DNA from 4 places in the Isoptericola sp. NPDC056605 genome. Region 4 is predicted to be linked to each of the others. Evidence: riboswitches for the same ligand, from Rfam matches in the RefSeq annotation. Region 4 holds a riboswitch; each other region holds the start of a gene.
The links. Region 4 has a riboswitch for S-adenosylmethionine ahead of ACFQ8Y_RS13255 (methylenetetrahydrofolate reductase). Riboswitches for the same ligand answer to the same signal wherever they lie in the genome.
Positions count from the first base shown of each region.

Region 1: it holds a riboswitch for S-adenosylmethionine, as region 4 does, so the genes downstream of both, ACFQ8Y_RS05935 (NADPH-dependent FMN reductase) here and ACFQ8Y_RS13255 (methylenetetrahydrofolate reductase) in region 4, are expected to answer to the same signal.
Region 2: it holds a riboswitch for S-adenosylmethionine, as region 4 does, so the genes downstream of both, ACFQ8Y_RS05995 (O-acetylhomoserine aminocarboxypropyltransferase/cysteine synthase family protein) here and ACFQ8Y_RS13255 (methylenetetrahydrofolate reductase) in region 4, are expected to answer to the same signal.
Region 3: it holds a riboswitch for S-adenosylmethionine, as region 4 does, so the genes downstream of both, ACFQ8Y_RS06025 (ABC transporter substrate-binding protein) here and ACFQ8Y_RS13255 (methylenetetrahydrofolate reductase) in region 4, are expected to answer to the same signal.

Region 1 covers NZ_JBHTVT010000004.1:82,597-88,280, forward strand. Annotated here, with positions in the region: partial or broken gene ACFQ8Y_RS05915 (DNA polymerase IV) at 1-920, opposite strand, end outside; gene ACFQ8Y_RS05920 (DoxX family membrane protein) at 1,058-1,633, shown strand; gene ACFQ8Y_RS05925 (winged helix-turn-helix transcriptional regulator) at 1,686-2,156, opposite strand; gene ACFQ8Y_RS05930 (NADPH-dependent FMN reductase) at 2,312-2,893, shown strand; SAM riboswitch class IV at 3,010-3,141, shown strand; gene ACFQ8Y_RS05935 (NADPH-dependent FMN reductase) at 3,164-3,787, shown strand; gene ACFQ8Y_RS05940 (flavin reductase family protein) at 3,784-4,350, shown strand; gene ACFQ8Y_RS05945 (LLM class flavin-dependent oxidoreductase) at 4,368-5,561, shown strand; gene ACFQ8Y_RS05950 (LLM class flavin-dependent oxidoreductase) at 5,571-5,684, shown strand, end outside.
Region 2 covers NZ_JBHTVT010000004.1:96,403-102,086, reverse strand. Annotated here, with positions in the region: gene ACFQ8Y_RS06010 (dipeptide ABC transporter ATP-binding protein) at 1-1,312, shown strand, start outside; gene ACFQ8Y_RS06005 (M20/M25/M40 family metallo-hydrolase) at 1,309-2,733, shown strand; gene ACFQ8Y_RS06000 (GNAT family N-acetyltransferase) at 2,841-3,308, shown strand; SAM riboswitch class IV at 3,395-3,508, shown strand; gene ACFQ8Y_RS05995 (O-acetylhomoserine aminocarboxypropyltransferase/cysteine synthase family protein) at 3,523-4,851, shown strand; gene ACFQ8Y_RS05990 (LLM class flavin-dependent oxidoreductase) at 4,848-5,684, shown strand, end outside.
Region 3 covers NZ_JBHTVT010000004.1:103,469-109,152, forward strand. Annotated here, with positions in the region: gene ACFQ8Y_RS06020 (ABC transporter permease) at 1-928, opposite strand, end outside; gene ACFQ8Y_RS06025 (ABC transporter substrate-binding protein) at 933-2,570, opposite strand; SAM riboswitch class IV at 2,643-2,756, opposite strand; gene ACFQ8Y_RS06030 (carotenoid oxygenase family protein) at 2,938-4,206, shown strand; gene ACFQ8Y_RS06035 (GntR family transcriptional regulator) at 4,257-5,123, shown strand; gene ACFQ8Y_RS06040 (DUF4395 domain-containing protein) at 5,130-5,585, opposite strand; gene ACFQ8Y_RS06045 (thioredoxin family protein) at 5,647-5,684, opposite strand, start outside.
Region 4 covers NZ_JBHTVT010000011.1:158,946-164,629, forward strand. Annotated here, with positions in the region: gene ACFQ8Y_RS13235 (carbon starvation CstA family protein) at 1-1,106, shown strand, start outside; gene ACFQ8Y_RS13240 (YbdD/YjiX family protein) at 1,090-1,338, shown strand; gene ACFQ8Y_RS13245 (NADP-dependent oxidoreductase) at 1,379-2,278, shown strand; partial or broken gene ACFQ8Y_RS13250 (HAD-IC family P-type ATPase) at 2,295-2,591, opposite strand; SAM riboswitch class I at 2,668-2,774, shown strand; gene ACFQ8Y_RS13255 (methylenetetrahydrofolate reductase) at 2,780-3,826, shown strand; gene metE (5-methyltetrahydropteroyltriglutamate--homocysteine S-methyltransferase) at 3,852-5,684, shown strand, end outside.

The sequences.
Region 1 (5,684 bases), on a different contig from region 4:
GCAGCTTCCGCGACAGCGTCCTGGTGAAGAACGGCGCGTAGCGCACCTTCAGCCCCACCCGGAAGACGGCCCGCCCCTCGGCCTCGGTGTCGGCGTGCGCCTGCGCCGCCAGCTCCCGCAGCGCCGCAGCGACCTGCTCGGGCGTCGTGAGGTTGCGCTGGTACGTCGTCTCGCGGCTGTGCCCCCCGGGCCACCCACGGGGTGTCGTCGACGACGGCGGAGCCCTGCCCACGGCCCAGCTCCCCGTACCAGGCGCCCAGGCGCGGCCCGAGCTCGCCGACCAGGACGGCCTCGTCCGCGGCGGCGAGCCGCGCGACCGTGTCGATACCGTGCGCCGCGAGCCGCTTCGACACCTTCGCTCCCACGCCCCACAGGTCGACGGTCGGTCGCTCCCCCATCACGTCGAACCAGTTCTCGGCGGTGAGCCGGTACACGCCCGCCGGCTTGCCGAACCCGGTCGCGATCTTCGCGCGGACCTTGGTGTCGCCGATACCCACCGAGCAGTGCAGCGAGGTCGCGTCGAGCACCGCCCGCTGCACGAGCCGGGCGAACCCCTCCGGGTCCTCGCCGTCGTACCCGAGGAACGCCTCGTCCCAGCCGAGGACCTCCACCACCGTGCCCAGCCCGCGCAGCGTCTCCATCACGTGGGCGGAGGCCTCCTCGTACACCGGGCGGTCCACCGGCAGGAGGACGGCGTCCGGCACCTTGCGGACCGCCGCACGCAGCGGCATCCCCGACCGGACGCCGAACGCCCGCGCGTCGTACGACGCGGTGGAGACCACCGCGCGCTCCGTCGGGTCGCCGCGCCCGCCGACGATCACCGGCCTCCCCGCGAGCTCCGGACGCCGCAGGATCTCGACCGCGGCCAGGAACTGGTCGAGGTCGACGTGCAACACCCAGCGGAAGCTGCGCGGGCCCATGCCCCGAGTCTGCGTCACCTCCCTGCGGGTGACGAGCGGGCGAAAACCGCGGCCCCGCGCATCCGGCGCCCCGACGACGCCTCTCTCCCAGGGCGACCACCCCCGGGTCGCACCACCCCCTGGAAGAGAGCACCACCATGTCCGTCTCCACCCCGACCCGCCGCCCGACCCACCGCCCGACCGCCGGCGTCCCCGCCCCCGGCACCCCCGCCGACCCGGCCACGCGCCGCCTCCCGAACGCGCTCGCCGAGCAGGTGGCGCTGCGGCTCGACGTCGCCGTCACCGCCCTCGCCCGGTTCCTCACCCGGTGGTCCGTCCCGGCGCTGCGCGTCGCGCTCGGGCTCGTGTTCCTCGGCTTCGGCGTCCTGAAGTTCTTCCCCGGCGCCAGCCCCGCCGAGCAGATCGCGGGCCGCACCGTCGAGACGCTCACCCTCGGGCTCGTCCCCGCCGCGACCGCCGTCGTCCTGGTCGCGGTCATGGAGACCTTCATCGGCCTCACCCTGGTCAGCGGGCGACTGCTGCGCGTGGGCCTGGTCGTCCTCGCCGTCGCCATGGTCGGGATCCTGTCGCCCGTCGCGCTGTTCGGCGACGAGCTGTTCGGGCACGGCATGACCCTGCTCGGGCAGTACGTGCTCAAGGACGTCGTCCTCGTGGCCGGTGCGGCCGTCGTCGCCTCGTGCGCACTCGGGGCCCGCCTGCGGCTCGAGGCGTGAGCGGACCGCCGCACCCGCCCCGCGTCATCGTCGGAGGGCCGCCGACCACCGGTCAGCGGCCCTCCGGCACGCCGTCCTGCGACGCCCGGCCGACCCCGCGCCGCCGGTCGTCCGCGCGGCGGTGCGCGTCGATCGTCGGCCCGTGCCGCTCGCCCCACCCCGCCAACGCCGCCAGCGGCACCAGGAGCGACGCACCCAGCCCCGTCATCGCGTACTCGACGCGCGGGGGCACCTCCGGGTAGACGGTCCGCGCGACCAGCCCGTCCCGCTCGAGGCGCCGGAGCGTCACCGCGAGCAGCCGGTGGGAGATGCCCTCGACCCTGCCGAGCAGCGTCGTGAACCGCACGGGCCCGGCGCCGAGCTCGGCCAGCACCACCAGCGACCACTTGTCACCCACGCGGTGGAAGAGCTCCCGGACCCTGCGCCGGTCGTCCTCGCCCGCGCACGCCGAGCCCGCCGCACCGTCCCAGGTCCCCGCGCCGTCCCAGATCTCCGCGCCGTCCCCGATCTCCGTGCTCGCCATGCTCGCTCCGTCCCGATCCGCACCCCGGGGTGCGTGACGCACTTCATGGTGCGGGTGGCCGACCGGGCATAGGGCACCGGTCACCGGAGGTTCCCGCCATCGACCACAACACGTCGGGGCGACCGAGATCGTCCCGACCCGACGGAAGGCGCACCATGACGACGATCGCGATCATCACCGGCAGCACCCGACCCGGCCGCTACAGCGAGCGCGTCGCGCGCTGGGTGCTCGACGTCGCGGGACGGCGCGACGACGCCCGCTTCGAGCTGGTCGACCTCGCCGAGCAGGACCTGCCCCACCTCGACGAGCCGGTCCCCGCCTCGGGCGGGCAGTACGCCGGCGAGCACACCCGGCGGTGGGCGGCGACCGTCGCCCCGTTCGACGGCTTCGTGTTCGTGACCCCCGAGTACAACCACTCGGTGCCCGGGGTCCTCAAGAACGCCCTCGACTACCTGTACGCCGAGTGGAACGACAAGGCGGCGGGGTTCGTCGGCTACGGCGTCCTCGGCGGTGCGCGGGCCGTGGAGCACCTGCGCCTGGTCGCGGCCGAGCTGCAGCTCGCGACGGTCCGCACGCAGGTGGCGCTGTCGTTCCACCACGACTTCCGCGAGTACCGCGAGCTCGACCCGGAGCCCCGGCAGCGCGCCGCGCTCGACGAGCTCCTGGACCAGGTGGTGGCCTGGTCGGACGCCCTCGCTCCGCTCCGCGCGGCGCGGGCGGCGGCCGCCGCGGCCTGACCGACCCGTCGGGGAGGACGCGGCGCGGTCGACCGTGGACCGCACCGCGTCCGGATCGTGAGAATTCTCGGGAGCAGCCTGGCGTTCTGCGAAACGGCTGCTATACCTCCGCCCCAGGTCAAGAGCCCCAGCGCGAAGCCCCGGCTGGCTGGGCAGCAACCCCACGTCACGGCGGGGTGCTCCGGAGGATGACCAGGCCGCCGGCCGGCCCGTCCGCGGGCCGAGACGCCGCGCGGCAAGCGTGATCGACGGACTTGCGAGGTACACCCGATGACCGAACCCACCCGCCCCTCCGCCGCCTCCGTGGTGGTGGTCTCCGGCAACCCGCGCGAAGGCTCGCGCACCCTGGCCGCGGCCGAGGCCGCCGGGCGCCGCGTCGCCGAGCTGCTCGGCACCACGGACGTGGCGACGATCGAGCTCGCGGCGTTCGCGGGCGAGATCCTCACGGCCGCGCACCCGGCCGCCGACGAGGCGAAGGACCGCCTGGCGCGCGCCACGGTCGCCGTCGTCGCGACCCCCGTCTACAAGGCCTCCTACACGGGTCTGCTCAAGTCGTTCCTCGACCTCTACGGGCCGGACGGCCTGGCGGGCGTCGTGGTCGTGCCGCTCGTCGTGTCCGGCAACCCGGCGCACGCGCTCGCCGGCGAGGCGCACCTGCGGCCCGTCCTCGTGGAGCTGGGTGCCGTCGTGCCCACCCGCACCCTGACCCTCACCGAGGCGCAGCTGCCCGACCTCGGCGAGGCGCTCGACCCCTGGTTCGCCCGCTGGGCGACGCCGCTGCGGCGCGCCGCCGGCGTACCCGCCGCGCCGGCCGCCACCGCCACGGCCGCCACCGCCACGACCACCACCACGACGGACGCCACCGCCGCCGAGCTGACGGGAGCCGCCCTGTGACCACGGAGCACACCCACGCGCACACCGACCTGTCCGCCCTGTCCGAGATCGAGGAGCTCCTGGCCCAGCAGGACGAGCCCCAGCTGTCCCCCGACGAGTTCAAGACGGTCTTCCGCCAGCACCCGGCAGGCGTCGCCGTCGTCGCGCTCGCGCACGAGGGCCGCCCCGTCGGGTTCACCGCCACGTCCGTGATCTCCGTGTCGGCCGCGCCGCCGCTGCTGGCGTTCTCGCTGGCGTCCACCTCCTCGTCGTGGCCCGCCGTCTCGGAGGCCAGCACGCTCGCGATCAGCTTCCTCGCCGACCACCAGGACCACCTCTCCGCCCGGTTCGCGACGAGCGGCATCGACCGCTTCGCGGACGGCGGCTGGACGGCCCTGCCCTCGGGCGAGCCCGTGATCGACGGGGCGGTCTCGTGGGTGCGGGCCCGGGTGGTGCAGCGGACGCCGGTCGGCGACAGCTACCTGGTGTCCCTGCGCGCGCTGCAGTCCGGGTCGGACGACGCCTCGCCGCTCGTCTACCTCGACCGGACCTACCACCGGCTCGGCGACGAGTCCCAGATCTGAGAGGCGGCCCCCGCACCATGACCACCCTGACCTCTCCCTTCCTCGTGGGGCTCGACGTCGACGGCGCGGGCGCGCACCCCGCGGCCGTCACGAGCACCGGGATCGCCGTGACCGAGCTCGTCTCCGCCGCACGGCTCGCCCGCACGGTGCGCCGCGCCGAGCACGCCGGCGTCACCTTCGCCACGTTCGCCGACGCCCTGCTGCCCGCGGTCGCGGGGTCGCCGGCCTCCGCGCGGCTCGACGCCGTCACGCGCGCGGCGTTCGTGTCCCGCACCACCACGGCGATCGGCCTGGTGCCCCAGGTGCCGACCACCTACCCGGAGCCGTTCCACGTGGCGGCCCAGCTCGCGTCCCTCGACATCGCGGCCTCCGGCCGGGGCGGCTGGCTCGCCGGCACGACCCGCACCCCGGAGACGGCGGCCGCCTACGGCCGCGACGACGTCGCCGACCTCGCCCGCGAGGCCCGCGACGTCGTGCAGGTCGTGCGCGACCTGTGGGACTCGTGGGAGGACGACGCCGTGATCCGCGACGTCGCCACCGGCCGCTACGTGGACCGCGACCGGCTGCACCACGTCGACTTCGTCGGCGAGAGCTTCGCCGTCAAGGGCCCGCTCATCACGCCGCGCCCGCCCCAGGGTCAGCTCGTGGTGCTCGCGGCGGCCGCCGACGTCGCGCCCTCGGTGCGCGCCGAGCCCCTGGTCGACGTCGCACTCGTCGGCGGCACCGACGTCGCCACCGCCCGCGCGGCGGCACGCGCCGCGACGGCCGCGGGGACCGGCGGGCCCGACGGCGCCGCCCGGGCGGTGCTCGACCTGGAGGTGGTGCTCGACGCCGGCGGCCGCACCGCGACCGCCCGGCTCGCCGAGCTCGACGCCGCCACGCCCTCGGGGGCGCGCACCGGCTGGGGCACGGGCGCGCTGCGGTACACCGGCGACGCCCCGGGCCTCGCCGGCCTCCTCGCCGAGCTCGCCGCGTCGGGCGACGTCGCCGGCGTGCGGCTGCTGCCCGCCGTCCTCGACGCCGACCTCCCGGTGCTCTCGGGCGACGTGCTGCCCGCGCTGCGCGCCGCCCGGCTCACCGCGCCGCCCCGCGCGGGCGCCACCCTGCGGGAGACGCTCGGGCTGCCGCGCCCCGCGAACCGCTACGAGACCCGACCCGACGCCGGCACCCGGGCGCGGCACGCCGCCCCGACCGCCGTCGCGACCGCCTGAGGAACTCCGATGACCACACCGACGACACCGCACGCCCCCGACGCGCCGATCACCCGCCCCCGCGCGCAGGTGCACTTCGGCGTCTTCTTCCAGGGCGTCAACCACACCACCATCTGGTCCGAC
Region 2 (5,684 bases), on a different contig from region 4:
CCGCGCGGACGCCAAGGTCCGCGCCGTCGAGCTGCTGCGCCAGGCCGGCGTGGACGACCCCGCGGCGCGGGCGCGCCAGTACCCGCACCAGCTCTCGGGCGGCCTGCGTCAACGGGTGCTCATCGCGATCGCCATCGCGGCCGGGCCCCGCCTGATCGTCGCGGACGAGCCGACCAGCGCCCTCGACGTCACCGTGCAGCGCCGCATCCTGGACCACCTCGACTCGCTCGTGCGCGAGACGGGCACCGCGGTGCTGCTCATCACCCACGACCTGGGGGTGGCCGCCGACCGCGCCGACCGCATCGTGGTCCTCGAGCAGGGACTGGTGGTCGAGGAGGGCCCCGCCGCCCGCCTGCTGGCCGACCCGCAGCACCCGTACACGCGCGCGCTCCTGGCGGCCGCGCCGAGCCTGGCGAGCTCGCGCCTCGTCGTCGTCGGCGGCGACCGCGGCTCCGCCCCCGACGCCGAGCGGCGCGCGGAGCCGGCGCCGTCCTCCGCGGAGGGCACGGCGTCGCCGGTGCTCGCGCTCGACGGCGTCCGCAAGGAGTTCCCACTGCCGCGCGGGGCGGAGCGCCGCACCCTCGTCGCGGTCGACGACGTGAGCCTCGCGGTGGGGCGGGGGCGCACCTACGCCCTGGTCGGGGAGTCCGGCTCGGGCAAGAGCACGACGGCGCGCCTGGCGCTGCGTCTCGAGCAGCCCACGGCCGGGAGCGTCGTCTTCCGCGGCGAGGACATCACGGACGCGCGCGGACGGGAGCTGCGCGCGCTGCGACGGGGCTTCCAGGTGGTGTACCAGAGCCCGTACGCGTCGCTCGACCCCCGGTTCACGGTGGAGCAGATCGTGGCCGAGCCGCTGCGCGCCTACGGCGTCGGCGATCGCGCGGAGCGCGCCGACCGGGCGCGGGCCCTGATCGAGGACGTCGCGCTGCCGGCCGACGTGCTGCGGCGCGGCCCCCGGGAGCTGTCCGGCGGGCAGCGCCAGCGCGTCGCCATCGCGCGGGCGCTGGCCCTGCAGCCGGAGCTCGTCGTGCTGGACGAGCCCGTGTCCGCGCTCGACGTCTCGGTGCAGGCGCAGATCCTCGAGCTGCTGGTGCGGCTCCAGGCCGAGCACGGGCTCGCGTACCTGTTCATCTCGCACGACCTCGCGGTCGTGCGGCAGGTGGCCGACCAGGTCGGCGTGATGAGCCGCGGCCGGCTCGTGGAGCAGGGTGCGGCGGACCAGATCCTGCTGGACCCGCAGGAGGAGTACACGCGCGAGCTCGTCGCGGCCATCCCCGGCCGCCGGGCCGTGCAGAGGCTGGAGACGGTATGACGACCACGACGACCTCCACGACGACCTCCACGACGACCTCCACGACGACCTCCACGACGACGGCGGCGCCCACGAGCGGCGGGCGGCGGCTCACGACCGAGGAGGTGCTCGCGGGCCAGACGGTCGAGCTGTTGCGGGCGCTCATCCGCAACGCGTGCGTCAACGACGGCACGGTGGGCTCGGGCCAGGAGGTCCGCAACGCGGAGACCATCGCGGACTTCCTCGACGGCGCCGGGCTGGAGCTCGAGCGGGTGGAGCCGCAGCCCGGGCGCACGTCGCTGGTCACGCGCGTGCACGGCACCGACCCGACGGCGCCGAGCCTCGGCCTGGTCGGGCACACCGACGTCGTCCCCGTCGAGCCGGACGGCTGGAGCCGCGACCCGTTCGGGGCCGAGCTCGTCGACGGCTGGGTCTGGGGCCGGGGCGCGATCGACATGCTCGGGCTCACGGCGGCCTACGCCGTCGTGACGCGGGCGCTCGCGACCTCCGGCCGCCCGCCGCGCGGCGACCTGCTGCTCGCCGCCGTCGCGGACGAGGAGCACGGCAGCGTGTGGGGGGTCGACTGGCTCACCACCCATCGGTGGGACCTGGTGCGGGCCGACCACGTGCTCACCGAGTCCGGCGGCGTGCCCGTGGGGCCGCTCGGGGCGCGGACGCTGGCCGTGGGGGAGAAGGGCGGCGCCGGCCGGCTGCTGCGCGTGCACGGCCGGCCCGGGCACGGCTCCGGCCCGTGGGGCAGCCGGAACGCCATCGTCATCGCCGCCGAGGTGGTGCGGCGCATCGCCGCCGCCCGCGGCCCCGTCGTCGTCGGCGACCTCTGGCGCCGGTACGTGGACGCGCTGGCGCCGGAGCCCGACCTGCGCGCCGCCCTGCTCGACCCGGAGCGGCTCGACGACGCGCTCCCGCGGCTCGGCGCCCTCGGCGCGGTCGCGCACGCCACGACGCACACGACGCTCGCCCCGACCGTCATCGGCGCCGGGTCCAAGCCGAACGTCATCCCGGGCCTGGCCGAGATCACGCTCGACATCCGCGTCCTGCCGGGCACCCGGCCCGGCGACGTCGAGGCGCTGCTCACCGAGACCCTCGGGGACCTGGCGGAGCACGTCGAGATCGTGGGCGACCGGTTCGGCGAGTCCTCCCTGTCGCCCACGGACAACGACCTGTACCGCGTCATCGAGCGGACGGTGTCGGCCCGCACCGGGGGCGCCCCCGTGGTGCCGACCCTCGGCACGGGCGGCACCGACGGGCGGTTCTACCGGCGCCGCGGCGTCCCGGCCTACGGCTTCGGGCTGCTCAGCGCCGACTGGGACCCCGGCACCTGGCGCGGGCTCTTCCACGGCAACGACGAGCGGGTCGACGTCGCCTCCCTCGAGCTCACCACCGCCGCGCTGCACGACGTCGTCACGACGTTCCTGCGCTGAGGGCGGGCATGGGAACGGCCACCGCCAGGGTCCCCGGCCCCGCGACTCCCGGGGACGGCCCGCCGGGACCGGCGCGATGGGTCGCCACCGGATGGGACGACCCCCGCGTGGCCGCCCTCCGGGACGCCATGGACGCGGACCTCGCGCCCCGCTACGCCGCCCTGCGCGCCGAGCGGGCCCGCCTGTTCGCGGCGCGCGCGCCCGGCGGCCTCCAGGTCGTGCCGACGGCCGAGGAGGTCCTCGTGACCTGGTTGGCCCTCGTCGGCGACGAGCCTGTCGCGACGGCGTCGCTGCGCCGGCTCGGCACGCCGGACGCGGCGACCGACGCGGTGACGTACGAGGTCAAGCGGCTCTTCGTGCTCCCCGCCCACCGGCGGCGCGGCCTGGCGGCCGCGGCGTTGACGGCGGTGGAGGGCTCGGCGCGGGAGCGGGGGATCGGCGAGCTGCGGCTGCAGACCGGTGTGCTGCAACCGGAGGCGGTCGCGCTCTACGAGCGCGAGGGGTGGCGGCGGATCCCGCCGTACCCGCCCTACCCGCCCGAGTCGAGCGTCTGCTTCGTCAGGTCGCTGCGGTAGCCGGGACAGCACGTGCGGGTCCGGCATACGAGACCGCGCCGGACCGGGGTTGACGGCCGCGCCCTCGTCGGCTTCCCTGCGCCCCAGGTGACGAGCGCCAGTGCCAAGGCCCGGCTGGCTGGCCGGCAACCCTTCGACGTGACGGGGTGCCCCGGGAGCGACCTGACCGCTGCGCGACCGCGCGGGGGTAAGCACGGTTCTCCAGGAGACGACGTTGACGACCCTGACCGAGACGCACCCCACCGACCCGACCCGGCCCCACGGGTTCACGACGACACAGGTCCACGCCGGGGGTTCCGAGGGCGACGGCCCTGGGAGCGCGAGCCCTCGAGCGACCCCGATCCATCTCACGGCGGGGTTCCGGTTCGCCGGCTACGAGGACGCCGAGGCGCACTTCGGCGCCGGCGAGGGATACGCGTACACGCGCCACGGCAACCCGACCACGGAGTCCGTCGAGCGCCGGATCGCCCGCCTGGAGGGCGGTGCCGAGGCGCTGTTCCTCGCCTCGGGCCAGGCGGCGATCACGACGACGCTCCTCGGCCTCGTCGGCGCGGGCCAGCGCGTGCTCGCCTCGCCCAGCCTCTACGAGGGCACGCGGGGGCTGCTCCTGGAGAACCTGCCCCGCCTCGGGATCGAGACCGACTTCGTCGCGGACCCGGCGGACGTCGGCGCGTGGGAGCGGGCGATCACCCCGGACACCCGGGTCGTGTTCCTGGAGTCGATCCCCAACGCGCGCGGCGACGTGCACGACCTCGCCGCGATCGCGCGGGTCGCGCACGCCCGCGGTCTCGCGTTCGTCGTCGACAACACGCTGGCCACCCCGTACCTGCTGCGACCGATCGAGCACGGCGCCGACGTCGTGGTGCACTCCGCGAGCAAGTTCCTCGCCGGGCACGGGTCGGTGCTGGGCGGGGTGGTGGTCGACGCCGGGACGTTCGACGCCGAGGCGTCGGGCCGGCTGTACCCGCACCTGGTCGCCCCGTCGCGGCTCGGCGGGGCGAGCCTCGTCGAGCGGCACGGCGGCCGGGCCCGGATCGCCTACCTCCGCGAGAGCGTCGCGCCGCGGTTCGGGCCGACCCCGTCGCCGATCAACGCGTTCCTCGTGGGGCAGGGCGTCGAGACGCTCTCGTTGCGCGTGGCACGGCAGAGCACGAACGCGCTGGCCGTCGCGCGGTTCCTCGAGGGGCGGCCGGAGGTCGACCACGTGGACTACCCGGGCCTCGGTTCGAGCCCGTCGGACGGGCTCGCGCGCCGCTACCTGCCCGACGGGCAGGGCGCCGTCCTGCAGGTGACGCTCCACGGCGGCGCGTCGGCGGCGCGCCGGTTCGTCGAGGGCCTGGGGATCGTCACGCACATGACGCACGTGGGCGACGTGCGCTCCCTCGTGCTGCACCCGGCGAGCACCAGCCACGTGCTGCGCACCCCGGCCGAGCAGGCCGCGCAGGGCGTCCACCCGGGCACGCTGCGCCTGTCCGTCGGCATCGAGGACCTGCCCGACCTCCTGGACGACCTCGAGCGCGGCCTCAAGGCGGTGGCGGCATGACCCGGCTGCAGCACCTCGGCTGGTTCCTCGCGCGCGGCTTCGGCCCGCACGGCTGGGGCCACGACTCCCTCGGGTGGGGCTACGACTGGACCCGGCCGGACCTCTACCAGGAGTCCGCGCGGGCGCTGGACCAGGCCGGGCTCGACCTGCTGATCATCGAGGACGCGCCGTCCCTCGGCGGGCCCGAGACGCTCGACCTGCGGGTGCGCGCTGCGTTCGGCGGGCCCAAGCACGACCCGCTCCTGCTGGCCCCGTACCTGTTCGCCGCGACGCGGCACCTCGGCGTCGTGCCGACCGTGAACCCGGCCGCCGTCCTGCCGTACACCGCCGCGCGGCAGCTCGCGTCGCTCCAGCACCTGTCCGGCGGACGGCTCGGGATCAACGTCGTGACGGACGTCGGCAGCGCGCGGCACTTCTCCGACGCGCCACCGCTGTCCCACGACGCCGCGTACGACCGGGCCGAGGAGTGGCTGGCGGGGGTGCGCGACCTGTGGCGCAGCTGGGACGACGGCGCGCTCGTCGCGGACCCGGTGACCGGCCGGTACGCCGACGGGTCGCGGCTGCGGCCGGTGCGTCACCGCGGCGAGCACTACGCGTTCGACGGGCCGCTGAACGCGATCCCGTTCCCGGACGGGGACGAGCCCGCGATCGTCTCGCCCGGCGGGTCGGCCCGGGGCCTCGGGTTCGCCGGGGCCAACAGCGACGTGCAGCTCGCGCTGGCCCCGCTGACCCAGGAGGGCGTGCGCGCCTACCGGGCGAAGGTGCACGCCGCGGCCCGCGACGCGGGGCGGGCGCCCGAGGACGTCAAGGTGCTCTTCGCGATCAAGCCCGTG
Region 3 (5,684 bases), on a different contig from region 4:
CCTGGATCCTGGGGTCGAGCAGGGGGTAGACGAGGTCGACCACGAGGGTGACGACGACGAAGACGAGCGCCGACAGCACGACGATCGCCAGGACCACGGGCACGTCCTGCTGGTTGACCGACTGCACGGTGAGCCGGCCGAGCCCGACGCGGGAGAACACCGTCTCGGTGACCACGGCGCCCCCGAGCAGGCCGCCCACCATGACGCCGAGCACGGTGAACGCCGGGATGGCGGCGTTGCGCAGGGCGTGCGCGAGGTGCACCCGGGTGCGGCTCGCGCCCTTGGCCCACGCCGTCTCGACGTAGGGCTCGCCGAGCGTGCCCCGCAGGGAGCGGGACAGGATCTGGGCGAGCTGGGCCCCGGCCGGGACGGCGAGCGTGATCGTGGGCAGCACGAGGCTGATCGCGCCGTCGTTGCCGATCGCCGGGAACACCGGCACCCGGAACGAGAACCACTGCAGCAGCACCAGGCCCACGAAGAACGTGGGCAGCGCGACCCCGAGCGGCGGCAGCGCGGACAGCGCCTGGCGCAGGAACCGGGCCCGCGGGAAGACGCTGGCCACGGCGACCGCGGTGCCCCCGACGACGGCGACCACCAGCGCCGTGCCGGTGAGCTTGAGCGTCTCGGGCAGGGCCTGCGCGACGAGCGTGGTCGCGGGTGCGCCGCTCACGTAGGAGGTGCCGAAGTCGCCGGTCAGCGCGGCGAGCAGGGCGGCGCCGTACTGCACGAGGACCGGGCGGTCGAGCCCGTACTCGGCCCGCAGCGCGGCCAGCTGGGCCGGGTCGACCTGGTTCACCTCGCCGCCACCGGACGCGACCAGGGCGGCCGGGTCGCTGGGCAGCAGGTAGAGGACGAAGAACGCGACGGTGAAGGCCGCCCAGAGGACGAACACCCCCTGCCCGGCGCGCCGCAGCACGTAGCGGGTCATCCGGTCACTCCTCACCCGCGCCGTCGGTGACCCAGGCGTCGTAGAAGTCCAGGCGCGAGGACGCCTCGAACGTCAGGCCCTGGACGCGGTCGCTCGCGGCGATCGTGGTGGACAGCTCGTAGACGGGGATGGCGTGCCCGCGCTCGATGAGGAGCCTGGACGCCTCGGCCACGAGCTTCTTCCGCTCCTCGGGGTCGGTGGCCGCGGCGGAGTCGTCCAGGAGCTGGTCGACCTCCTCCGCGTCGCGCTGGTTGATGTTGCGCGCGTTCGCCGAGAAGATCGTGCGCAGCACGTCGGCGTCGGACCGGGTGAGGTTGTAGTAGTCGAAGTCGAAGTCGCCGGCCTCGTTCGCCGCCTCCTTCTCGGCGACGGTCACGTGCTTGAGCTGCAGGTCGACGCCGATCTGGCGCAGCTGCTGCTGCACGAGCTCGAGCGGCTCGGGCACCTGCCAGAACGTCACGGTCGTGGTGAGCGTCTGCCCGTCCTTCTCCCGGATGCCGTCGGCGCCCTCGACCCAGCCGGCGTCGTCGAGGATCTTCTTCGCGCCCTCGGGGTCGTAGGCGAGCAGGTCGTCGGCGCCCTCGAACAGCGGCGTCGAGTGGGAGAGCACGCCCGTGGCCGGCTGGTCCTGCGGCGTCAGCACCGTGTCGACGATCTGCTGGCGGTCGATCCCCTTGACGAGCGCGGTGCGCACGGCCTCGTCGGCGGCCAGCGGGCTGGACTCGTTCGGGAAGAGGTTGAACACGACGCCCGGGTTGGCGCGGTACTGCAGCCAGAACCCGTTGCCGTCGAACTGCGGCAGGTCGACGGCGTTCAGCGCGGCGGTGGCGTCGATCTGGCCGGACTGCAGGGAGCCGGTGCGCACGCCGGCCTCGGGGATGACCTTGAAGGTCACGGTGTCGAGGTAGGCCTCGCCGGTGTGCGCGTTCGCCTCCGAGCCCCAGGCGTAGTCCTTGACCTTCTCCAGGACGATCTCCTGGTCCTGGGCGTAGGTCTGCACGGCGAACGGCCCGGAGCCCACGTACTTGCCGGCGCACCGGTCCTCGGCCGAGAGCTTCGCCGAGCCGGGCGACAGCAGGCCGAGGGAGAACGTCGACGTGGCCTGGAGGAACTGCGCGCTGGGCTCGTCGAAGTCGACGGTCACGGTGTGCTCGTCCACCACGGTGGTGCCCGCGTAGCCGACCAGGTACTGCGACCCGAGCGACGCCACGGCGCCGAGGTCGACGATAGCGTCGAAGTTGGTCTTGACGGCCTCGGCGTCGATCGGGGTGCCGTCGGCGAAGGTGGCGTCGTCGCGCAGGTGGAACGTGTAGCTGGAGGCGTCGTCGTTCACCTCCCAGCTCTCGGCGAGCCAGGGCAGGATCTCGCCCGACTCCGGGTCCTGGGCGGTCAGGGAGGCGACGGTCTGCCGGGCGGCCGCGATCGCGTCGTTGTTGCCGACCTGCTGCGGGTCGATGCAGTGCGAGTCCACCGTGATGGCGAACGTCAGGTCGCCGCCGGCGACGGGCTCGGCGTCGGCCGACGCGCCGGTACCGGTCGCGTCGGCGCCGCTCGAGCAGGCGCCCAGCAGGAGGCCGGCGGCCGAGGCGGCCGCGGCCAGCCCGAGGGTCCGGCGGCGGTGGGTGCGAGGGGTGGTGGTCATCGCGTGGCGTTCCTCGTGGTCGTGGCGGGTCGTCCCGGCCCCGGCACGCTGCCGGGACCCGGTGGACGACCGGAGCCGTGCTTACCCCGCCGCGGGCGCGGCAGGGTCAGGTCGTTCCCGGAGCACCCCGTCACGTCGAAGGGTTGCTGGCCAGCGAGCCGGGCCTGGGTGCTGGCGCTCGTCACCTGGGCGGCAGGGAAGCGGTCCGGAGCCCGCGAGTCAAGGAATGCCGTGGTCGTCTCATATCTCGGATGCCTCCCCCTCGGGCCGGGCGTCACGCCGTCCACGCGCCCGCTGCACTAGTGCACAGCCGCCGAGCGTCCCGCGTCTGCCCAGGTCAGGGGGCGTGCGTTCCTACGGTGAACCCATGCGCTACCTGGAAGGGCCGTTCGAGCCCGTCACCGAAGAGATCACCGCCTACGGCCTGCCCGTCACCGGGCGGATCCCGGCCGAGCTGAACGGCCGCTACCTGCGCAACGGGCCCAACGCCCTGGGCGTGGAGGATCCCGGCGTGCACATCTGGGGCATGGGCCAGGGCATGGTGCACGGGGTGCGGCTGCGCGACGGCCGGGCCGAGTGGTACCGCAACCGCTTCGTCCGGACGTCGGGCTTCGCGCCCATGGTCCACGTGATCGAGCACGCGCAGCGCACGTTCGCCCTGGCGGAAGGCGGCCTCCCGCCCGCGGAGCTGGACGAGGAGCTGAACACGCTGGGGTCGTGCGACCTCGGCGCCACCCCCGAGGGGTTCATGGCAGGGGCGCACTCCAAGCACGACCCGCGCACCGGGGAGCTGCACTCGCTGTCGTACATGCCGGGCCGCGACGTCGTGCAGCACATCGTGACCGACGCCGGCGGGACGGTCACCGGCACCACCTCGATCCCGATGACCCGCACGCCGTTCATGCACGACTTCGCGCTCACCGAGAGCCACGTCGTGCTCTGGGACACGCCGCTCGGCTTCGACGGCCTCGAGTGCCGCTGGCTGCCGGACCACCCGACCCGGGTGGGCGTCATGCCCCGGGCGGGAGGCGAGGTGCGCTGGTTCTACGTCGACCCCGTCCACGTCAGCCACACGCTGAACGCCTACGACGACGGCGACTCGGTGGTGGTCGACGTCATCACGGCCGACGGACCGTTCGACCCCGCCGCGCCCGGCGCGATCCGCCCGATGCTGGACCGCTGGACGATCGGGCCGGGCACGATCCACCAGCAGCGGGTGGACGACCGGCCGCAGGACTTCCCGCGGGTGAACGAGTCGCGCCTGACCCGCCCCTACCGCTTCGGCTACTCGGCGGCGACCGCCCTCTACGGGGTGCCGTTCGAGCCCGAGGGGGCGCCGGGCGACGACTCCTTCACCAACGCCCTCGTCAAGCACGACCTCGCGCACGGCACGTCCGAGGTGCACCGCTTCGGGCGGGACGAGGCAGTCGGCGAGGCCGTGTTCGCCGCGGCCGGGGCCGACGGTGCCGTCGAGGACCACGGATACCTGCTCACCTACGTCCACAACCCCTCGCGGAACGCCAGCGACCTGGTGATCCTCGCCGCCCAGGACTTCACCGGCGCGCCCGTCGCCCGCGTCCACCTGCCGGCCCGGGTGCCCCTCGGTCTGCACGGCAGCTGGCTCCCGGACCGATGACTCCCGACCGACGAGTCTCGGTGCCGTCGACGCCGTGGCAGCATGACGCCGTGACCGACACGCCGCGGTACCTCGTGATCGTCGCCGACCTCGAGCGGCGCATCGCCGACGGCGACCTCCAGCCCGGTGATCGCGTGCCCACGACCCGGGCGATCGTGCACGAGTGGGGCGTCGCGATGGCGACCGCCACCAAGGCCCTGGCCACGCTCCGGCAGTCGGGCGCGATCGAGACGGTGCCCCGGGTCGGCGCGGTGGTCGCCTCTCGCAGGCTTCCGTCGCGCGCGACCGGAGGGCTCGAGCGGGACCAGGTCGTCCGCGCGGCGATGAGCGTCGCCGACACGAGCGGCGTGCCCGGCCTGTCCCTGCGGGCGGTCGCGGCCGAGCTCGGCGTCGCGACGATTACCCTGCGCCGTCACCTCGACGGCACGACGGAGCTCACCCAGCTCGTCGCGGACGCGGCGTTCGCCGAGATCGTCTACCCGGAACCGCCGCCCGGCTGGCGCTCCCACCTGAGGACCGCCGCTCATCTCCAGTGGGAGACCTACCAGCGTCACCCCTGGTTGCCGCGCCTGGTGTCCATCCTCCGACCCGCGACCCTGCCCGGACTCCTGGAGTACGGCGCATGGACCCTGCGCGCGCTCGACGATCTCGGCCTGGACCCGACCACCCGGCTGCACGTGTACGGGACCCTGGTCAACTACGTCCGCGGCACCGCGATCAACATCGAGGCCGAGGCGGGCGCCGAGGCGGACACCGGGATGACCAGCAGGCAGTGGTCCGTCGTCCGGCGCGCGGTCGACGGCGCGCTGGTCGCCCAGGTGACGCCGCCCGGCACGGAGCTCGACCTCGAGTCGCTGTACACCTTCGGTCTGGAGCGTCTGCTCGACGGCCTGACGCTGCTGCTCACGCCCCGGTAGGGGTGTTCAGCCTCGGCGCAGGCGGGCGCCCAGCAGGTACAGCTCGCACCCGAGGCACAGCCCGACGACGGCGTTCAGCCCGGCGGCCACGAAGGCGAGGCCGGCGGCCCAGGGCACGGCGGCGAGCACGCCCGCCAGACCGAGGACCACGCCGACGCCGGTGACGACCAGGCCGACGAGCTGGGCGAACCGCGGCGGCCGCGGGTCCTCGAGCTCGGCGGGCGGCGCGAGCCGGGGACGGACGAGCGTCTTGAAGAGCCAGCCCTGCACCGTGCCCTGCGCGCCGCGCACGGCGCCCAGGAGGAACCCGGCCGCCACGACGGCGAGCAGCACGAGGCCGGCGGTGCTCGCCCCGAGGAGCACGACCACGGCGAGCAGCAGCGACGTGATCCCGGCGCCCACGCGCGGCCCCCGCGGGTCGATGCCGGCCGGCGCCTGCGTGGTGGTGGTCTCGCGGGTCATCGTCGCCTCCTGCGGCGGGTCGGGTCAGGCGGGTCGGGTCAGGCGGGCCGGGCGGGTCGGGTCAGGCGACGCCGGCGGGTACCGGGAGGGCGGCGGCCA
Region 4 (5,684 bases):
AGGAGCGCCAGACGCGCTTCATCGGCTACGGCGGCATGCTCATGGAGTCGTTCGTCGCGATCATGGCGCTGGTCGCCGCGATCTCGATCGACCGCGGCGTGTACTTCGCGATGAACTCCTCGGCGGCCGCCACCGGCGGCACCATCGAGGGCGCGGTCGCGTTCGTGAACTCGCTCGGCCTCGCCGGCGTCAACCTCACGCCCGACATGCTCAGCACCCTGGCGACCCAGGTGGGCGAGCCGTCGATCGTGTCCCGCACCGGCGGCGCCCCGACGCTCGCGCTCGGGCTGGCGCACATCATGCACCAGCTGGTGGGCGGCACCGCGATGATGGGCTTCTGGTACCACTTCGCGATCATGTTCGAGGCGCTGTTCATCCTCACCGCGGTCGACGCCGGTACCCGCGTGGCCCGCTTCATGCTGCAGGACACCATCGGCAACGTGGCACCGCGGTTCAAGGACATGAGCTGGCGACCCGGGGTGTGGGTCTGCACCGCGATCATGGTCGCGGGCTGGGGCACGATCCTGTATCTGGGCGTCACCGACCCCCTCGGCGGCATCAACACGTTCTTCCCGCTGTTCGGCATCGCGAACCAGCTGCTGGCCGCGATCGCGCTCGCCGTCGTGCTCGCCATCGTCGCGAAGCGGGGCCGCGCGTACTGGCGGTGGCTGTGGATCGTGGCCCTGCCGCTGGCCTTCACCGCGCTGATCACCATCTGGGCGTCGTTCGAGAAGATCTTCTCGGACGTGCCCGCGGTGGGGTACTGGGCGCAGCACCGGGCGTTCAAGGACGCGCTCGCCGCCGGCGAGACGTCGTTCGGCACCGCGCCCGACGTCGCGGCCATGGAGGCCGTGGTCCGCAACACCTTCGTGCAGGGCACCCTGTCGATCGTGTTCGTGGTGCTGTCGATCGTCGTGATCCTCGCGTCGCTGGTCGTGACGATCAAGGCGTTCCGCACCGGCGGCGGCGAGAACCACGAGGACGCGCCCGTCGCGTCGCGCCGGTTCGCCCCGGCCGGCCTGTTCGCCTCGTCGACCGAGAAGCGGATCGAGAAGGAGTGGGCCGACGCCGGCCTGCGGGAGTCCAGCGGTGCCGGGCACCACTGAGCCCCGCACCGGCAGGGTGCACGACGTCGCCCGGGCGCTGGCCCGGGCGGCGTCGGCGGGGTGGGCGAGCCTGCGCTGGTACGTGCGCCAGGTGATGGGCGACGACGCCTACGCGACGTACGTCGCGCACGAGCGGTCGGCCCACCCCGGCCGCGCGCCGATGGGCGAGCGCGAGTTCTGGCGGGAGCACTACGCGGAGCAGGACCGCAACCCCGGCTCGCGCTGCTGCTGAGCGGCGCGCGCGACGGTGCCGGCCGGGCCAGGATGGGCGCGTGCGTGCGATCGTGTTCGAGTCCCACGGCGGCCCCGAGGTGCTGCATCTCGCCGACGCCCCCGACCCTCAGGCCGGGCCCGGCCAGGTGCGCGTGCGCGTCGAGGCCGCGGCCGTCAACGGCTGGGACGTGAAGTCCCGCGCCGGCACGACCGGCGGCCCGCCGCCGACGTCGCCCGTCGTGCCGGGCCTGGAGGTGGCGGGGGTCGTCGACCAGGTCGGGGACGGCGTGGCCGGCGTCGCGCCCGGCGACCGCGTCGTGGGCTTCGCCGTCGGCGGCGGGTACGCCGAGCTCGCCCGGACGTCGGTCTTCGCCCGCGTGCCCGCCGGGCTCGCCGCGACCGACGCCGTCACGCTCCCCGTCGCCGCCGAGACCGCGACCCGCGTGCTGCGCCTCCTCGACGTCCGGCCCGGCGAGACGCTGCTCGTGCACGGCGCCTCGGGGTCGGTGGGCGAGCTGGCCGTCCAGCTCGCCGTGCGCCGCGGCGCCCGCGTGATCGGTACGGCGTCGCCGCGGAACCAGGAGCGCGTCGCCGCCCTCGGCGCGACACCCACCACCTACGGCGCAGGGCTCGTGGAGCGGGTCCGCGCCCTCGCCCCCGACGGCGTGGACGCCGTCCTCGACACCACCGGCGCGGGCGTGCTGCCCGACTCGATCACCCTGCGCGGCGGCACCGAGCGCATCGTCACCATCGCCGACGACGCCGCGGCAGACCTCGGCGTCGAGGCCAGCTGGCGGTCCGAGCGCGACGCCGGAGAGCTCGCCGAGGCCGTCGACGCCCTCGCCCGCGGCGACCTCGTGACCACCGTCGGCGCGGTGCTCCCGCTGGCCGACGCGCCTCGTGCGCACGCCCTGGTCGAGAGCGGCCAAGCCGGCGGCAAGGTCGTGCTGGTGCCCTGAGCAGGGCGTTCCCGCCGACCACGTCGATGAGCTTGGTGGGGTCGGAGTCGAGGTCGACCATGTTGCCGGCCTCCTTCGCGGCCGACGTGCCCGAGTTCATCGCGACGCCCACGTCGGCCTGCGCGAGCGCGGGGGCGTCGTTGGTGCCGTCCCCGGTCATCGCGACGAGGCTGCCGCCCTCCTGCTCGCGCCGGATGAGCTCCAGCTTGTCCTCGGGCGTCGCCTCGGCGAGGTAGTCGTCCACGCCGGCCTCGGCCGCGATGGCCGCGGCGGTCAGCGGGTTGTCGCCGGTGACCATCACGGTGCGGATGCCCGCCCGGCATCCGCGATCGTCTCAGCAGGCGGTCTCATCCTCGCCCGTATCGCGGATGCTGCGTACGATCGCGTGACAGCCATCCAGAGCGGCCGAGAGTCCTGGCTCGACGACGCCGCAGCAACCCGTTCTCCGACGGAAGCCTCCCGAGGACGAAGGTGCTCACGCCAGGATCGATGGAGTGACGCATGGTCGCAGAGGCATCCTTTTCGCCCACCCCGGCAGCTCAGCCGGCAGTTCACCCGGCGCTGCCGGCACGCCCGACGGTCTCGTTCGAGCTCATGCCGCCGCGCCGGCCGGACGCCGCGCCCAAGTTCTGGGAGACGGCGCGCCGGCTCGTCGCCGCACGACCGGACTTCATGTCCGTGACGTACGGCGCGGGCGGCGGTGACCGGGCGACCGCCCGCCAGGTCGTCGCGACCCTGCTCGAGGGCACGCCCGTCCTGCCGGTGGCGCACCTGACCTGCGTGGGCGCGCACCGCGAGGACGTGTCCGCCGTCATCGACGACTTCCTCGACGCCGGCACCCGCGCGTTCCTCGCCCTGCGCGGCGACCCGCCGAAGGACCAGCCTGACTGGGAGCCGCCCGCCGACGGCGTCGCATCCTCGATCGAGCTCGTGCACCTGCTGCGCGAGGTCGAGGCGCGGCGCTGCGCGACCGACCCCGGGGCCGCACTGCGCGGCGCCGCCCGCCCGATGACGATCGCCGTCGCGACGTTCGTCGACGGCAACGTGCAGGCCGGCACCACCCGGGCCCAGGAGGTCCGGCGCCTCAAGGAGAAGCAGGACGCGGGGGCGAGCTTCGCCATCACGCAGCTGTTCTACGAGGCCGACTCCTACACCGACTTCGTCGCCGAGGCCCGCGCGGCCGGGGTGACGATCCCGATCCTCGCGGGGCAGCTGCCCACGACCGAGCCGCGCCGGCTCCGTCGCGTCGAGGAGCTCACCGGCGTCCGCGCGCCCCGGCACCTGCTGGACGCGCTCGACGCCGCGGGGGACCCGGAGGCGCAGCACGCCTACGGGACCGCGCGCGCCGTCGAGCTCGCCCAGCGCGTGCTCGACGCGGGCGCCCCCGGCATCCACGTGTACACGTTCAACAAGTACCGTCCCGCTCTGGACCTGCTCGAGGGTGTCCACCTCGGCGGACCGGCGCCGGCCGACGTCACGTCGGACGGCGCGGACCTGGCCAGAAGGCCGTGGGTACCGAGCATCCCGACCCAGGCTCCCGCCGTCTGAGCGGAGCCCGAACTCTGGAGTGCTCATGTCCACCACCAGCACCACCCCCGCCGCGGCATTTCCCGGCGGCACGATCCTCGGCTACCCCCGCATCGGGCGTCGCCGCGAGCTCAAGAAGGCCGTCGAGTCGTTCTGGGCCGGGCGCACCGACGCCGTCGACCTGGAGGTCACGGCCGGCGCGCTGCGCCGCGAGACCGCCCGCCGCCTCGTCGAGCTCGGGCTGAACCCCGACGACGGCTCCGTGCCGGGGTCGTTCTCCTACTACGACCAGGTGCTCGACGTCGTCGCGCTGCTCGGCGCCGTCCCCGAGCGGTTCCGCGACCTGCTCGACGACGAGGACGGCTCGCTCGAGCTCGACGGCTACTTCACCGTGGCCCGCGGCCGCGGCGAGGACGCCCCGCTCGAGATGACCAAGTGGTTCGACACCAACTACCACTACCTGGTCCCCGAGATCAGCGAGACGACGCCGGTCTCGTTCGCCGACCACCGCATCGTGCGCGAGTACGCCGAGGCCAAGGAGGCCGGCGTCACCACGCGCCCCGTGCTCGTGGGCCCGGTGACGTTCCTCGCCCTGTCCAAGGCGGCCGACGAGGCGGGCGACGGGTTCCACCCGCTCGACCGGCTCGACGACGTCGTCGCCGCGTACGCCGACCTGCTGCGCGCGCTGGCAGCGGTCGGGGTGCCGTGGGTGCAGCTCGACGAGCCCGCGCTCGTCACCGACTCGCTCGACGTGCCCGCCGAGCGCCTGCACGCGGCGATCGCGTCCGCCTACCGCGCGCTGGCGACCGACCTCGCGACGGCCACCGATGATGCCGACGGCGAGCGGCCCGCGATCCTGGTGACGGCGCCGTTCGGCGGCCTGCACGAGGACGCCCTCGCGCTCCTCGCCGCGACCGACGTCGACGCGATCGCGATCGACCTGGTCAAGGGCGCCGTGCCCGCCGGGCCGGTGCCGGGCCTCGAGGGCAAGACCCTCGTCGCCGGGGTGATCGACGGCCACAACGTGTGGCGGGCCGACCTGGCCGCCAAGCTCGACGCGGTCGAGTCGCTGCGGGGCCTCGGCGCCGTCGCCCTCGCCGTCGGCACGTCGACGTCGCTGCTGCACGTGCCGCACGACGTCGAGGACGAGGTGTACGACCAGCACGCGGCGGGCACCACCCTCGACCCGCGCCTGCGCGACTGGCTGGCGTTCGCCGACCAGAAGGTGGGCGAGGTCGCGACCCTGGCCCGCGCCCTCACGGACGGTCGCGCGGCCGTCGAGGACGCGCTCGCCGCGTCGTCCGCGGCCGTGGCCTCGCGCGCGACGGCGGCCGGCGTCGTCGTGCCCGAGGTGCGCGACCGCGCCGCGGCGCTCACCGACGCCGACTTCGCCCGCGGCCCGTACGCGGAGCGCGCGGCCGCCCAGGCCGCGCGGCTGAACCTGCCGCCGCTGCCCACGACGACGATCGGCTCGTTCCCGCAGACCCCCGAGATCCGCAAGGCCCGCGCCGCGTGGACCAAGGGCGAGCTCGCCGACGCCGACTACTCCGTCGCGATGCGGGAGGAGATCGGGCGCGTCGTGACGCTGCAGGAGGAGCTGGGCCTCGACGTGCTGGTGCACGGCGAGCCCGAGCGCAACGACATGGTGCAGTACTTCGCCGAGCAGCTCGACGGGTTCGCGGTGACGGCGAACGGCTGGGTGCAGTCGTACGGCTCGCGGTGCGTGCGCCCGCCGATCCTGTGGGGGGACGTGCAGCGCCCGGCGCCGATCACCGTCGAGTGGTCCGCGTACACGGCGTCGCTCACCGACAAGCCGGTCAAGGGCATGCTCACCGGACCGGTGACGATCCTCGCGTGGTCGTTCGTGCGCGACGACCAG